DNA from 2 places in the Ensifer meliloti genome. Region 2 is predicted to be linked to the other one. Evidence: riboswitches for the same ligand, from Rfam matches in the RefSeq annotation. Region 2 holds a riboswitch; the other holds the start of a gene.

Region 1 (7,539 bases), 740 kb from region 2:
GAGGAGCTCGAAGAGCCGCCCGCCTTCGCCATGTCGCTCCAGCGAGGAGCGGACATCCCTGGCGAGGTGACGGGTCAGTTCGAGAATGTGTTCCTCGTCCTGCAGCGGCTCGGCGAGCCGGCGTTCGGCGGAGAAGCTCGGCACGGGCAGCCGGGGCGAAAGCGGCTCGTCCTCGAAGCCCCTCGCCTGATCGAGCCTGAGGAGAAGGGAGGAGCCGAAGCGGCGGGCGAGCGGCGCCCGCGGCGCTTCGAGAAGGTCGCCGATCTGTTTCAGCCCGACCCGTTCGAGTGCGGCCGCGGTGTCCGCCGGCAATCGCAGCGCGGCGACCGGCAAGGGTGCCAGCACCGGGTCTCCATCCCCGGGCGCAATGACGTCGGCATCGCCGTAACGGGTGACAGCCCAGGAAAGCCCGGCTGCGGAGGAGACGGTCGCCCGCGCCTCGACGCCGAGAGAGAAAAGACGCGACAGGACATCGCTGATGAGCGCCTTTTCGCCGCCATGAAGATGGGCGCAGCCGGTGATGTCGAGGAACAGGCCATCCGTGCCGTCGAGTGCCACGAGCGGCGTATAGCGGTCGCACCAGTCGGCAAGCGCCTCCAGGAAGGCCTGGTCGGCGGCCGGATCGGCGGCGATCACGTCGAGCGAGGGACACATGGCGCGGGCCTCCGCCGCCCCCTGGCCGCGCTTCAGGCCGATACGCTCTGCAAAAGTATCGAGCGCAACGAGCCGCATGGCATTGTCGATCTTGGCGGCGAAGACGACGGGCGGATGGTCAGGACGCCCGCGCGAAAGCCAGGAGGCGCCCCATCGGCTGCGCGCGACGCGGTCGGTCGGCAGATGCGGAAAGTGGATCGACAGGATCCGTTGGCTCATCGTTTGTCTGAAGAGCGGCGCTCCGGCGCTCATCGAGTGAGTAGAAGCGGCGGTCATGGGCGTTCCATTCGAGAAAGATGTCGTCGGAGGCTTGGCGCCTGCTTTTTTCGACAAGGAGGTGAAAGGCGGGATGGCCGATGCTGCCGCAAAGCACCGAACCATCGGGAAGAGGACGTTCGCCGGCCGGTGCCGGCTTGACCTGGAGCCGGAAGAAGGCGCTGCTCGCCTCCTCCTCGCCCGCCTGACGCAAGACGAGAAGAGGCACGCCGCCCGCCCGGGCCCTCACATGCAGACGCCGGCTCTCGCTCAGGGCGAGACAGGCAGGGTTGCCGCGGATTTCCAGAACGACCACGGCGAAGACCGGTACCGAAAGCGCCGTCTCTGCGATCCACAGCGCATCCTTCACCGTGCGCGCCGAAACGAAGAGGAAGCGCTCGGCATCGAGTCCATAGGCCTTGAGGCCCGGCGCATAAGGCTGACCCGCCTCACAGGCAGCAAGCGTCTGGCTGATCCAAAGGATCGGGGCCAGACGGCCATTCTCCTTCTTCTGCCGTTGATAGAGCACCGCAAGCGCCGCCACGAAACCGGCGGCCGCGCCCGCATCCGGGGTTTCGGCATTGCGGATTTCCATCATGCCCTCGAGCGGCAACCCGCCCTGGAGGACCTCATCGAATTGCGGGACGCCGAGCGGCAGGATCTTGCGGCGCGTGGCCTCCTCCTTGCCGCGGCGAAAGCCGGCAGGGTCGGCCGTCTTGGCCGACCGGACGCATCCCGGCACCCCGCGATCTTCAATCCGCGCAATGGTCTCGCGAAGGGAAAGAACGGTTTGCCGTTGCACGGCGTTTCCGGCCATGACGGTCAGCTCCATCTGCATGTTCATGTTATGTTCTTATGGATTCCAGAGCTGCCCTCAAGAGTCAACAACCAATGTTGAGAATATATTCCTCTTTCTTTTCGGGATAGAATTCATCACTCGAAAAACAAAGGCAAAATCGCTATATGAGGGGCAACAAGGAGTGCCCATGGCCCGCATTGACCAAACCGATGATTGGCGGGAACGCCACGCACCGTCGCTTACCGTATTCGAACAGCTCGCGTTTGAAGCCTACAGCCACCTGCCTGAGGAATTCCGCAAGCTGACGACGGATCTCACGATCGAAATCGCCGACTTTCCAAGCGACGATGTCTTCGAAGACATGGCGCTCGAAACGCCGTTCGACCTGCTGGGCCTGTTCGAAGGCCGCGGTCTCGGTGAACGCTTCACCATGGAAACCGGGGAGTTCCCGAACCGCATCACCCTCTACCGCCGCCCGATCATCGACTACTGGGCCGAAAACGAGGAAACGCTCGGCGATATCATCACCCATGTGCTGATCCACGAGATCGGCCACCATTTCGGCCTGTCGGACGACGACATGGAGCGGATCGAGGAAAGCGTGGAACACGTGGGCGGCTGAGGCCTGTTGAGATTCGGATACCCGCCGCTCCTGCCTGATTTCCTCATCCCTGTGCGCGGGGGCAAGTCCGACCCGAAACGATCCCTACTGCTCCGACAGCTTCATGTCGGGATGATAATCCTTGCCCTCCACTTCCTTCACCACCGCCTGGCCGCACTGCATGTGCTGGGTGTCAGCATTGAAGGCGTAGGTCGGCGGACCGTGCAGCGTCCACCCCTGGTTCAATGCCGCCGTCACCTTGTGGCAGAAGGAGGCATCGTCGGGGCCGGTGAGAAAGCGATAGAGCTTCAAGATTTTGCCTTTCGTTTTTCGATGATGTCCGCCTTGGCGGCGATCTTCATCGCCTGCTCGAGATGGAGGCGCTCGACCATCCGCCCATGAAGGTTGATGACACCCTTTCCGGCATTGTCCGGCAAGGCAAAGGCCTCGATGATCGCGCGCGCCTCCTCGACCGCAGCCTCGTCCGCGGCGAAATGCCGATTGGCCGCATCGATCTGCGCCGGGTGGATCAGCATCTTGCCGTCAAAGCCCATGTCGCGTCCCTGCCGGCACTCCGCCTCGAACCCTTCCGGATCGCGGAAATCGTTGAAGACCGCGTCGATGGCGTCGAGCCCGCTGCCGCGCGCGGCAAGAAGGATCTGCATCAGCCACGGAACGAGATAGGTCCGGCCCGGAAGGGCGGGCACGCCCGTCTCCTTGCGAAGATCGTTCAGCCCGACGACGAAGCAGTCCAGCCGGCCGCCGGAGGTGCGGCCGGTCTCGGCGATCGCCGGCCCGTTCACGACCCCGCGCGGCGTCTCGATCATCGCCCAGAGCCTCAGCTCATCCGGCGCGTCCCTTTCCGAAAGCCAGTCGAGCGCGCCTTGAATATCGGCGGGGCTTTCGACCTTGGGCAGGAGGATGGCATCGGGCCGCGCGGCAAGAGCCGCTGCGAGATCGGCCTCGCCGAAGCCTGAGCCCGCCGCATTGACGCGGATGACCGTTTCGCCCTGCGGCCGGTTGCCGGCAAGATGCCGGACGAGCGCATCGCGCGCCGCAGCCTTGCGGTCCGGCGAGACGGAATCCTCGAGGTCGAAGATCACGGCGTCCGCCGCCAGTTCACGGACCTTGGCGAGTGCGCGCTGATTGTCGGCCGGAACCGAAAGCACCGAGCGGCGCAGCCGCACGGGATGATGGTCGATCGCTCTCATGCCGTTCCCTGTCATGCCGTTCGTTGTGCCTGCCTTTCAACCTTTGCGCAAGCCGAGACGAGCGGACCCTCTTGCAAGCGGCGTGGCCAGCACCCACATGCCGAACAGAAAGGTGACAATCATGCAAAGCATCCGCTCTGTTCTCTTCACGGCCGCCGCCATCACCATCACGCTCGTGGCATTCGTGTTCACCGCCTCGCTGGCCTTGGCGCTCGCCGGGATCGCCGCCATCATTGCCGTCGGCAGCGCGATCGCCGCCAAGCTCAACGGACGGCCCGTGCAGGCTCGTGCGCGCGCACGCGCCAATCCGGGAAGCACTCCGCGCGAGATGCGGGTATGGAAGGACGGGCGCGGGACGATCATCGATCTTTAGAATGGGATTGCCGGAAGCGGGATGAGGCAAGTTGTGAAGCGGTTTTCCGCCCGCCTCCCGCTCCATGAAAGCAGATTCCCCTTCATTTCGGCGCAAAACTGATCTAAACGCTTCTCGAACATTTCCGCTGAAATCGAAGGCCAAGTCATGGACAAGTTCGTCAAGCTCACCGGCGTTGCCGCTCCCCTGCCCGTCGTCAACATCGACACGGACATGATCATTCCGAAGGATTACCTGAAGACGATCAAGCGCACCGGCCTCGGCACGGGGCTTTTCGCCGAGGCGCGCTACAACGAGGACGGCACCCCCAATCCGGACTTCGTCCTCAACAAGCCTGCCTACCAGAACGCCAAGATTCTCGTCGCAGGCGACAATTTCGGCTGCGGCTCCTCGCGCGAGCATGCGCCCTGGGCGCTTCTCGATTTCGGCATCCGCTGCGTCATTTCGACCTCGTTCGCCGACATCTTCTACAACAACTGTTTCAAGAACGGCATCCTGCCCATCGTCGTCAGCCAGGAAGACCTCGACAAGCTGATGGATGACGCCAGCCGCGGCTCCAATGCCATTCTCACGGTCGATCTCGAAGCGCAGGAGATCACCGGTCCGGACGGCGGCTCGATCAAGTTCGAGGTCGATGCCTTCAAGCGCCACTGCCTGCTGAACGGCCTCGACGATATCGGCCTCACGCTCGAAAAGGGCGGTTCCATCGACAATTACGAGAAGGCGACCGCCGCTTCCCGCCCCTGGGCCTGAGCTGCCGGATGACCCGCAAGCTCATCTCGTCCGGCTCGCCTTTCGAAAAGACGGCAGGCTATTCGCGTGCCGTCGCGAAAGGCGACTGGTGCTTCGTCTCCGGCACGACCGGCTACGACTATGCGACCATGACCATGCCGGAAACGGTGGAGGAGCAGGCGCGCAACTGCCTGAAGACGATCGAAGGCGCCCTGAAGGAAGCCGGCTTCTCGCTGTCGGACGTCGTGCGCAACCACTACTACGTCACCGATGCGAGCTTTGCCGACCGCGTCTTCCCGATCTTCGGCGAGACCTTCGGCGAGATCCGCCCGGCCGCGACGATGATCGTCTGCGACCTCATCCGCCCGGAAATGCTGATCGAGATCGAGGTCACGGCGTTTCGGGGATAAGGCAGAACGACGGACAAGGGCTGCCCCCTCACCATGACCCAATCTCCCGCAAGCGGGGCGCGGGGACTGGAGGAGTGCCGCTCATCCCTTCGCCCCGCTTGCGGGGAGAAGGTCGCGGCAGCGGGATGAGGGGCCGCCTCGACGCCGTCGAATCCTTTTTCATTGACCGCGCGGTCCTCCTCGCGCTATCAAATGATCCGTGGTGATTTGGCCGGCCGGCTTGCAGCCACGTTAAAGAAGTCGCTAAAGGGCCGAGGGAACAATGGATTTCCGAGGACCGGTCGCGATCGTTTCGCCGCCGGTTTTTTTGTATTCGATCGAGTGGACGCCCATGCCCATCAAGATACCCGATACGCTGCCCGCCTTCGAAACTCTCGTTCACGAGGGTGTGCGGCTGATGACCGAGACCGAGGCGATCCGCCAGGACATCCGGCCGCTGCAGATCGGGCTTTTGAACCTCATGCCCAACAAGATCAAGACCGAGATCCAGATGGCGCGGCTGATCGGCGCCACGCCGCTTCAGGTCGAATTGACGCTGGTCCGCGTCAATGGCCACCGGCCGAAGAATACGCCCGAAGAGCATCTGCTCGCCTTCTACGAGACCTTCGAGGAGGTGGAGGCCCGCAAGTTCGACGGCTTCATCATCACCGGCGCGCCGATCGAGACGCTCGAATACGAAGAGGTCACCTACTGGAAGGAGTTGCAGCGCATCTTCGACTGGACGACGACCAACGTCCATTCGACGCTGAACGTCTGCTGGGGCGGGATGGCTGCGATCTACCATTTCCACGGGGTTCCGAAATATCCGCTGAAGGAAAAGGCCTTCGGCGTCTACCGCCACCAGAACTTGCAGCCCTCTTCGGTCTATCTGAACGGCTTTTCCGACGATTTCGCCGTTCCCGTTTCGCGCTGGACCGAGGTGCGCCGCGCCGATATCGACCGGGTGCCGGATCTCGAAATCCTGATGGAATCCAAGGAAGTGGGCGTCTGCCTCGTACACGAGAAGAAAGGCAACCGGCTCTACATGTTCAATCACGTCGAATATGATTCGACGTCCCTGTCGGAGGAATATTTCCGCGACGTCGATGCCGGCGTGCCGATCAAGCTGCCGCACGACTATTTCCCCCACAATGACTCCGCACTTCCGCCGCAGAACCGCTGGCGCAGCCATGCACATCTCTTCTTCGGCAACTGGATCAACGAGATCTACCAGACGACGCCCTACGAGCTGGCGAAGATCGGAACCGGAGAGCGTTGAAGCAAAAAGTATGACTTTCCGGTTGCCGCCTCGGCGGAAATGCAGCAGGTTGACGCCGACTCGCGGAAATGGGGAGATGCATGGGAACAGACACGGAAATCTTCGGCCACCTGCCCTCCGGCGAGCCCGTACAGCGCCTGACGCTTAAGGGCGGCGGGCTGACGGCGTCGGTGATCACCTGGGGCTCGGTCATACAGGATTTGCGGCTCGAAGGACATGCAGCCCCGCTCGTGCTCGGCTTCGAGGATTTCGAAAGCTATCCGGCCCATTCCTCCTATTTCGGCGCCACGCCCGGCCGCAACGCCAACCGTATCGGCGGTGGCCGCTTCGCGCTCGAAGGCAAGGCCTATCAACTCGAGCTCAACGAGAACGGCGCAACGCATCTCCACGGCGGCAGCGACAATATCGGCAAGCGCAACTGGTCGCTCCGCAGGCAGGCCGAAGACAGCGTAACGCTCGAGATCACCGATCCGGACGGCCGTGCCGGCTACCCGGGCAATTGCACGATCACCTGCACCTATACGCTGAAACCGGGCGGCACGCTCAACGTCGTCTACGAAACTGAGACCGACGCGCCGACCCTCGCCAATGTCTGCCAGCACAGCTATTTCAACCTCGACGGCGGCTCGGACGCATTCGGCCACGACATCATGATTGCGGCAGACCACTACCTGCCCACCGACGAGCGGCAGATTCCGACGGGCGAGATCCGCCCCGTCGCCGGTACCGCCTTCGATCTGCGCGAAATGACCTCGCTTGGAAGGCAGCTGGACCGCGGCGGAATCGCCTATGACCACAATTTCTGTCTCTCGCCGGAGCGCGTGCAGAAGCGCTCCGTGGCGCTCGTACGCAGCATCAATTCCGGTGTGTCGCTGGAAGTGCTGACGACGGAGCCCGGCGTGCAGCTCTATACCGGAGAAAAGCTCGACGTACCGGTTCCCGGCCTCGAAGGCCGCCGTTACGGCCCCTTCGCCGGCTTCTGCCTCGAAACGCAGATCTGGCCCGATGCGGTGAACCACGAAGGTTTCCCGAAGGCGGTGCTGAGACCGGGCGAAACGCTCCGGCAGGAAACGGATTACGTTTTCACGAAGAACTGAAGCAAGGCAGAGGCCGTTGGAGCACTTTCAGTTTCACCGTTTCATCGAACAGTGAAACGCTCCATCCCGCCGCTAATCGACGCCGCCTTCCACCGGCAGCGCGATACCGGTGACGAATTCGGCTGCGGGCGAGGAAAGAAAGAGAATCT
Region 2 (7,539 bases):
ATCCGCGCCGAGAAACTGCTCGTCGTCCCGGCCGGCGAAAACGTTCTGCGCCTGTTGCCGCCGCTGATCACCACCCCGGCCGAGGCGCGCGAAGGACTGGCACGGCTCGAACGCGCCGCGGAGGCGGTGAGCGGCAAGAGCGGCAACGCCGCGGCCTGAGCGCCCGAAGGTTTCGGATCGAACCGGCCCGGGCGGGGTCGACAAACGGATTCTACGACAGGAAACAAGGCAGTATGACCAGACACTTCCTCGATCTCTCGGCCATGACGGCCACCGACCTCAGGACCATCATCGACGATGCCCGCGTCCGCAAGTCGGCGACCAAGGCAGGGACTGCCGAGAAGCCGCTTGCCGGCAAGATGCTCGCGATGATCTTCGAGAAGCCGTCCACCCGCACGCGTGTTTCTTTCGATGTCGGCATGCGCCAGCTCGGCGGCGAGACGCTGTTTCTGTCGGGTACCGAAATGCAGCTCGGCCGGGCGGAGACGATCGGCGATACGGCGAAGGTCCTGTCGCGCTACGTCGACGCGATCATGATCCGCACGACCGACCACCGCCGGCTTCTGGAGATGGCGGAGCATGCGACCGTGCCCGTCATCAACGGGCTCACCGACGATACGCACCCGTGCCAGATCATGGCCGATATCATGACCTTCGAGGAGCACCGGGGACCGGTCAAGGGCAAGACGATCGCCTGGACCGGCGACGGCAACAACGTGCTTCACTCGCTGATCGAAGGCTCGGCGCGCTTCGGCTACCGCATGAACATGGCCGTGCCGCTCGGCTCCGAACCGCATGACAAGTTCCTGAACTGGGCGCGCAACAACGGGGCCGAGGTCCTGCTCAGCCACGAGGCGGAGCAGGCGGTTGCCGGTGCCCATTGCGTCGTCACCGACACCTGGATCTCGATGAACCAGGAACATCGCGCCCGCGGTCACAACGTCTTCCAGCCCTACCAGGTCAACGGCGCGCTGATGAAGCATGCAGCGCCGGACGCGCTGTTCATGCATTGCCTGCCGGCGCACCGCGGCGAGGAAGTGACCGATGAGGTCATCGACGGCCCGCAGTCGGTGGTATTCGACGAAGCCGAGAACCGGCTGCACGCGCAGAAATCGATCCTCGCCTGGTGCATGGGCGCGGTCTGACGGCTGGAGGCGGGCGCGAGGCGTTCTCTTGAAATCTGCACGGTGCAACACGATCTAGGGCGGTGAGCGGGGGCTCCGATCATCAAATCGGCCAGTCGCCCCACGCCGGCTATCACGTGCTTGGCGCCCAAGGGGTGCTTCGACGCAGAGCAAATGCCGGCGGAGAAATTCGTCCATGACGGGATCAAATGGAATGGCGGACGGTTGTACCGGTGCGCGCCGGTGCACTCGATGCAAGCCGTATCGGACATGAAGAGGAAGCGAGCGGTTTCCGTCCGCATCCCGCATGCAGTTTTTGGAATGGGTCATGGCCACGTCCCGGATTGAATCGATCCGCGTGATCATGGTCGAGGCAAGGAGCAAGCGATGACAGAAACAGCGCCGGGACTTGGCGAGTTCGATTTTGCCGGTGACGATCAGGTTGTGCCCTTTCAGGTCGAGGGACTCGACGTGCGCGGCCGCGCCGTCCAGCTTGGCCCGATGCTCGATGCCATTCTTGAACGGCACAATTACCCGCTCCCTGTCGCGCGGCTCGTCGCGGAAACAGTGGTGCTGACGGTCCTGCTCGGCACGTCCCTGAAATTCGAAGGCAAGCTGATCGTGCAGACACAGGGCGATGGGCCGGTCGATCTCGTGGTCGCGGATTTCTCGACGCCGGACCGCGTCCGCGCCTATGCCCGCTATGATAAGGAGGCGCTCGCCGACGCCGAAAAGAGCGGGCGCGTCCAGCCTCATGAATTGTTGGGCAACGGCGTCCTCGCCTTCACGATCGACCAGGGTGCGCACACGCAGCGCTATCAGGGCATCGTCGCGCTTGACGGGGCGACGCTCGAGGAGATCGCCGGCGCCTATTTCCGCCAGTCAGAGCAGATACCGACCAGGGTGCGCCTCGCCGTTGCCGAGCTTCTCGACAAGGACGAGAACGGCAAGCCGCGGCACCGCTGGCGCGCCGGCGGCATGGTCGCGCAGTTCCTCCCCGACGCGCCGGACCGGATGCGCCAGGCGGATCTGCCGGGCGGCGGTGGTGACGAGGGCGACGAGGATTTCTTCGACGAGGACGACCTCTGGGCGGAAGCCAAGGTGATGGTCGAGACGATCGACACCGATGAACTCACCGATCCGACGGTCGGTACCGAGCGATTGCTGTACCGTCTGTTCCATGAGCGCGGCGTGCGCGTCTATGAGCCGCAGGCGGTCTACGATCGATGCAGCTGCTCGCGCGAGAAGATCAGGGACGTCCTGGTGGGGCTCGGCAACGAGGATATCGAAGCCAGCGTCGAGGACGGCCTGATCAAAGTCACCTGCGAGTTCTGCTCGACGACCTACCGCTTCGAGGCGAGCGAGGTCCGTCCGCAATAGCGGCAGCCGCGCTGAATCAATTAAGCGTGCGGACGAGGCCCGGCGAATCGAGCGAGAAGGCGGGGATGGCGACATCGAAAGTCTCCCCGCCTTCCGCCTCCATGCTGTAATGGCCGAACATCACGCCGGAGGGTGTATCCAGCGGGCAGCCGGAGGAGTACTCGTAGGTATCGCCGGGATTGAGCAGCGGCTGCTCGCCGATCACGCCGGGGCCGCTCACCTCGTCCACCTGACCGTTCTCGTCGGTAATGTGCCAGTAGCGGGTCATCAGCCGGACCGCGAGTCCGGAATGGTTCGCTATGATGATGCGATAGCCCCAGACATAGCGGCTGTCGTCGGGATCCGACTGTTCTTCCAGGTAGTACGGCTCGACCGTCACTTCGATGTCGCGTGTCAGCGCGCGGTACATGTGCAACACCCTGTTTCAAATCCGTACGCGTATTCTACAGCAATATGGTTTCGTCAAGAATAACGGCGAGATTGTGCGAGTGGTATCAAATTCCCTGGAGCGGGATGAGGAAAGGTGTGCGCGGTTTTCGCCCGCATCCCGCTCCAACTTCTTGGAATCGATCACATCGTGATCTAGGAGGCAACGGCTATGCTTGACGGCGCGCTTCGCAGGCGGCTCGATCCGGTTCTGGACAGGCTCGGCGCCGCACTGGCCGGCCGCGGGGTCAGTGCCGATGCCGTCACGATCCTCGGCCTTTGCCTTGGCCTTGCGGCAGCCCTGCTCATCGGTCTCGGCGCTTATCTGCCTGCCGCCGCCCTGATCCTTGTGAGCCGGCTCTGCGACGGCCTTGACGGAGCCGTCGCCCGCGCGAGCCGGAAAACGGATTTCGGCGGCTTTCTCGACATCGTTCTCGATTTCACCTTTTACGGCGCCGTTCCACTTGGTTTCATCATCGCAGATCCGGCCGCAAACGGTCTTGCCGGCGGGTTTTTGCTCTTCGCCTTCTATGTCAACGGCGCGAGCTTCCTCGCCTATGCCGTGATGGCCGAGAAGCGCGCCCTGACGACCGCGGTGCGCGGTGCGAAGTCGCTCTACTTCACGACGGGGCTCGCAGAGGCGACGGAGACGATCGTCTTTTTTCTGCTCTCGTGCCTTTTCCCTGGGTGGTTCCCGTTATTCGCAACGGTCTTCGCGCTCGTCTGCCTCTATACCGCGCTGTCGCGGATCGTTCTCGCAAGACTGACTTTTCGGCAAGACTGACGAGCCCGCTGACGCGGGCTTCGTCATGGTGCCGGTCAGGCGTTTACGCCCTTCAGCGCCCTTGCGAAATCCTCGATGAGGTCTTCGCTGTCCTCGATACCGGCCGAGAAGCGCACCGTTCCGGCGGAGATGCCGAGTTCGGCGCGGGCTTCGTCGGTGAGGTTCTTGTGGGTGGTCGTCGCCGGATGGGTGATCAGACTCTTGGAATCGCCGAGATTGTTGGAGATCCGGATGATTTCAAGGGCGTTCTGCAGGGCGAAGGCTGCTTCCTTGCCACCCTTGAGCTCGAAGGCGACCAGCGTCGAGCCGCCGCTCATCTGCTTGGCAATGACGTCGGCCTGCGGGTGATCCTTGCGGCCCGGATAGATGACGCGGGCGACCTGCGGCTGCTCCGCGAGGAAATCGGCTACGCGGCGGGCGCTTTCGGTCTGCTGCTTGACGCGGAGCGGCAGGGTCTCGATGCCCTTCAGCAGCGTCCAGGCGTTGAAGGGCGACATGGCCGGGCCGGTGTGACGGAAATAGTCGTGCAGGTTCTCGTCTACCCACTGCTTGTCGGAGAGGACCACGCCGCCGAGGCAGCGGCCCTGGCCGTCGATATGCTTCGTCGCGGAATAGACGACGACATGGGCGCCAAGCTCCAGCGGCTTCTGGAACAGCGGCGTGGCGAAGACGTTGTCGACCACCACCTTGGCGCCGATCTGATCGGCGAGCCTGGCAACGCCGGCGATGTCGATCACTTCGAGCGTCGGGTTCGTCGGGCTCTCGAGGAAGAAGACCTTGGTGTTCGGGCGCACCGCGTCTTCCCAGTTCTTGAGATCGCGACCGTCCACCAGGGTGCACTCGACGCCGTATTTCGGCGCCAGCGTTTCCACGACCCAGCGGCAGGAGCCGAAGAGCGCCCGGGCGGCGACGATGTGGTCACCCGCCTTCACCTGGCAAAGGATTGCCGCAGAAACCGCCGCCATGCCGGAGGCGGTGGCGCGCGCGTCTTCCGCCCCTTCGAGCATGCACATGCGCTTCTCGAACATGTCGTTGGTCGGGCTGCCGTAGCGTGCATAGATGAAACCGTCGGTCTCGCCCTTGAAGCGGGCCTCCGCCGCTTCGGAGCTGTCGTAGACGAAGCCCTGCGTCAGGAAGATCGCTTCCGAGGTCTCGCCATACTGGGAGCGGAGCGTTCCGCCGTGGACGAGCTGGGTTGCCGGGCGCCAATTCTTGCTCATGAGAACGTCACTTTCAAAAACAAAAAAACCGGCCGCGAAACGACCGGTTTGACACCCGGCCTTTTTAGCTACTTGTTTAACGTGGCTGCAAGCCGACCGGCCAAATCACCACGGGATAAAGCTCCAATACTGCCTGGCCGCGCTTGCGTCAATTCCCGGAGTTTGGTTTTGTCTGGCAACTGTAAATGAGGATCGGAATGGGGCGCGACACAGGGATTTTGGCCGACCGCGCAATTGCAGCGCTGTATGCCTCGGGACGGCTGAAGAGCGAAAAGGTGCTGGATGATGACCAGATCCAGCCGGCCAGCCTCGATCTTCGCCTTGGATCCAAGGCGTTCCGCGTCCGGGCGAGCTTCATGCCCGGCCCGTCTCATCTGGTCGCCGACAAGCTCGACCGGCTCAAGCTGCATGTCGTCGATCTGAGCGAAGGCGCCGTGCTCGAGACCGGCTGCGTCTACATCGTGCCGCTGATGGAAAGCCTCTCGCTGCCGGCAGACATGTCGGCCTCCGCCAATCCGAAGAGCTCCACCGGCCGACTGGATATCTTCACGCGCGTGATTACCGACAGGGCGCAGGAGTTCGACAAGATTCCGGCGGGCTACAGCGGACCGCTCTATCTCGAAATCAGCCCGCGGACCTTTCCGATCGTAGTCAGGCGTGGTTCGCGGCTTTCGCAGATACGCTTCCGCATCGGCCACTCGGTTCTTTCCGAGCAGGAACTGCTGGCTCTGCACGAAAGCGACGTCCTCGTCGCCAGCGACCGGCCGAACGTTTCCGGCGGCGGCATCGCCCTTTCCATCGACCTCAAGGGCACCGGGCCGGACGGCCTGATCGGCTACCGCGGCAAGCATCACACATCGGTGGTCGATGTGGACAAGAAAGCCCAGCATGCCGTTTTCGACTTCTGGGAGCCGCTCTACAGCCGCGGCCGCGACGATCTCGTGCTCGATCCGGACGAGTTCTACATCCTCGTGTCCCGCGAAGCCGTCCATGTGCCGCCGCGCTATGCGGCCGAAATGACGCCCTTCGACCCGCTCGTGGGCGAGTTCCGCGTCCACTATGCCGGCTTCTTCGACCCCGGCTTCGGCCATGCGTCCGCCGGCGGCAGCGGCAGCCGGGCGGTGCTCGAGGTCCGCAGCCACGAAGTGCCGTTCATTCTGGAGCACGGGCAGATCGTCGGCCGTCTCGTCTACGAGCACATGCTGGAACGTCCGGAGGGACTTTACGGCCTCGATCTCGGCTCCAATTATCAGGCGCAGGGGCTCAAGCTCTCCAAGCATTTTCGCGCCGAGTGAGCATTGTGCTTGACAGATCACGGCTGTTGAGGAAATTTCCGGTTCTGTCGCGGGTGTAGTTCAGTGGTAGAACGCCAGCTTCCCAAGCTTGATGTCGTCGGTTCGATCCCGATCACCCGCTCCAATTCCTCCTTTCATAGAGGCGCCATAGCGCTGCGGATTCTCTGGATATTCGTACTGTCGGCCGTTCTCGCCCCGGGGTTGGCTTTGGCGCAGCCGAAGGAACTGCCCCGGCTGTTCGATGCCCGCGAACGGATTGCCAAGCCGGACCTCAGCGGCCTTGCCAGGCTTCGTTTCCTGACGACCGTCGACTTCCCGCCCTTCAACTTCATCGACCAGTCGGGCAAGCTGTCGGGCTTCCATGTCGACCTCGCCCGCGAGATATGCCGTGAGCTGGAGATCGAAGCCAAGTGCCAGATCCAGGCAGTGACCTATCCGGAGCTCATGCCGGCCCTCGAGCAGGGGCAAGGGGAAGCGATTGCCGCCGGCATTGCCGTGACTTCGGAGCTGAGGCAGCGTTTCGCCTTTTCCCGCGCCTTCATGCAACTGCCCGCCCGCTTCGTCGTCAACACCAAGGCCGCCGGGGCGATCGCCGGTCCTGCCGATCTTGCCGGAAAGCCCGTCGGCGTCGTCTCCGGCACCACGCATGAGGCAATGCTGAAGGCATTTTTCCCGAAGCTCGAAGCCAAAGGCTTTCCGGACCGGGATGCATTGCTCTCCGCGCTTCGCGGGGGCACCGTCGCGGCCGCGTTCTCCGATGGCATGCAATTGTCCTTCTGGGTCTCCGGCAACCTCGCCGGGGGATGCTGCGCCATGTTGGAGGGCTCCTATTTTTCCCAGCGCTTCCTGGGCGAGGGACTGACGATCATGAACCGCAAGGCCGAGCCGGCCCTGACCCAGGCGATCGACCACGCTTTGCTGGCGCTCTCACGCAGCGGCAGGCTCGAGGAGATCTATCTTCGCTATTTCCCGGACGGGATTTATTGAGGCGGCTCCACTCGCGGCTATCCCGTCATTTCGCTCTACCCACGCCGGAACGGCAGCACGAGCGACCACAGGAGCTTTATCGGCTCGATGCGCCCGTAGGCTTTCAGCCCGGTCTCGATCCCATCGTCGCCGCGCGATGGATGGGCGACGTAGGTTGAGAACAACCGATCCCAGACCGAAAGATTGAAGCCGTAGTTTGAATCGGTCTCCCGCTTTTCCACGGAATGGTGGATGCGGTGCATGTCGGGCGTGACGATGACGTGGCGCAACAGCCCGTCGGCGGCTTTCGGCAGCCGCAGATTGGCGTGGTTGAACATCGCCCC

Evidence for each region. A riboswitch is a leader RNA that binds a small molecule or an ion and turns the genes downstream of it on or off. The one in region 2 is predicted to bind S-adenosylmethionine.
Region 1: linked by a shared signal. The riboswitch ahead of metA (homoserine O-acetyltransferase MetA) and the one ahead of PZL22_RS20610 (O-succinylhomoserine sulfhydrylase) in region 2 are both predicted to bind S-adenosylmethionine.

The regions. Positions count from the first base shown of each region.
Region 1 is NZ_CP120365.1:2,109,460-2,116,998, forward strand. Features, by position in the region: gene PZL22_RS17180 (DUF6504 family protein) at 1-873, opposite strand, end outside; gene PZL22_RS17185 (ImuA family protein) at 773-1,753, opposite strand; gene PZL22_RS17190 (metallopeptidase family protein) at 1,896-2,330, shown strand; gene PZL22_RS17195 (DUF1737 domain-containing protein) at 2,415-2,621, opposite strand; gene PZL22_RS17200 (HpcH/HpaI aldolase/citrate lyase family protein) at 2,618-3,520, opposite strand; gene PZL22_RS17205 (hypothetical protein) at 3,642-3,893, shown strand; gene leuD (3-isopropylmalate dehydratase small subunit) at 4,041-4,646, shown strand; gene PZL22_RS17215 (RidA family protein) at 4,655-5,035, shown strand; SAM riboswitch at 5,225-5,302, shown strand; gene metA (homoserine O-acetyltransferase MetA) at 5,298-6,293, shown strand; gene PZL22_RS17225 (aldose epimerase family protein) at 6,374-7,390, shown strand.
Region 2 is NZ_CP120365.1:2,852,158-2,859,696, forward strand. Features, by position in the region: gene PZL22_RS20585 (aspartate aminotransferase family protein) at 1-159, shown strand, start outside; gene argF (ornithine carbamoyltransferase) at 234-1,145, shown strand; gene PZL22_RS20595 (Hsp33 family molecular chaperone) at 1,512-2,504, shown strand; gene apaG (Co2+/Mg2+ efflux facilitator ApaG/CorD) at 2,521-2,913, opposite strand; gene PZL22_RS20605 (CDP-alcohol phosphatidyltransferase family protein) at 3,103-3,714, shown strand; gene PZL22_RS20610 (O-succinylhomoserine sulfhydrylase) at 3,750-4,934, opposite strand; SAM riboswitch at 4,978-5,056, opposite strand; gene PZL22_RS20615 (2'-deoxycytidine 5'-triphosphate deaminase) at 5,132-6,229, shown strand; tRNA gene PZL22_RS20620 (tRNA-Gly) at 6,279-6,353, shown strand; gene PZL22_RS20625 (transporter substrate-binding domain-containing protein) at 6,383-7,216, shown strand; gene PZL22_RS20630 (sterol desaturase family protein) at 7,252-7,539, opposite strand, start outside.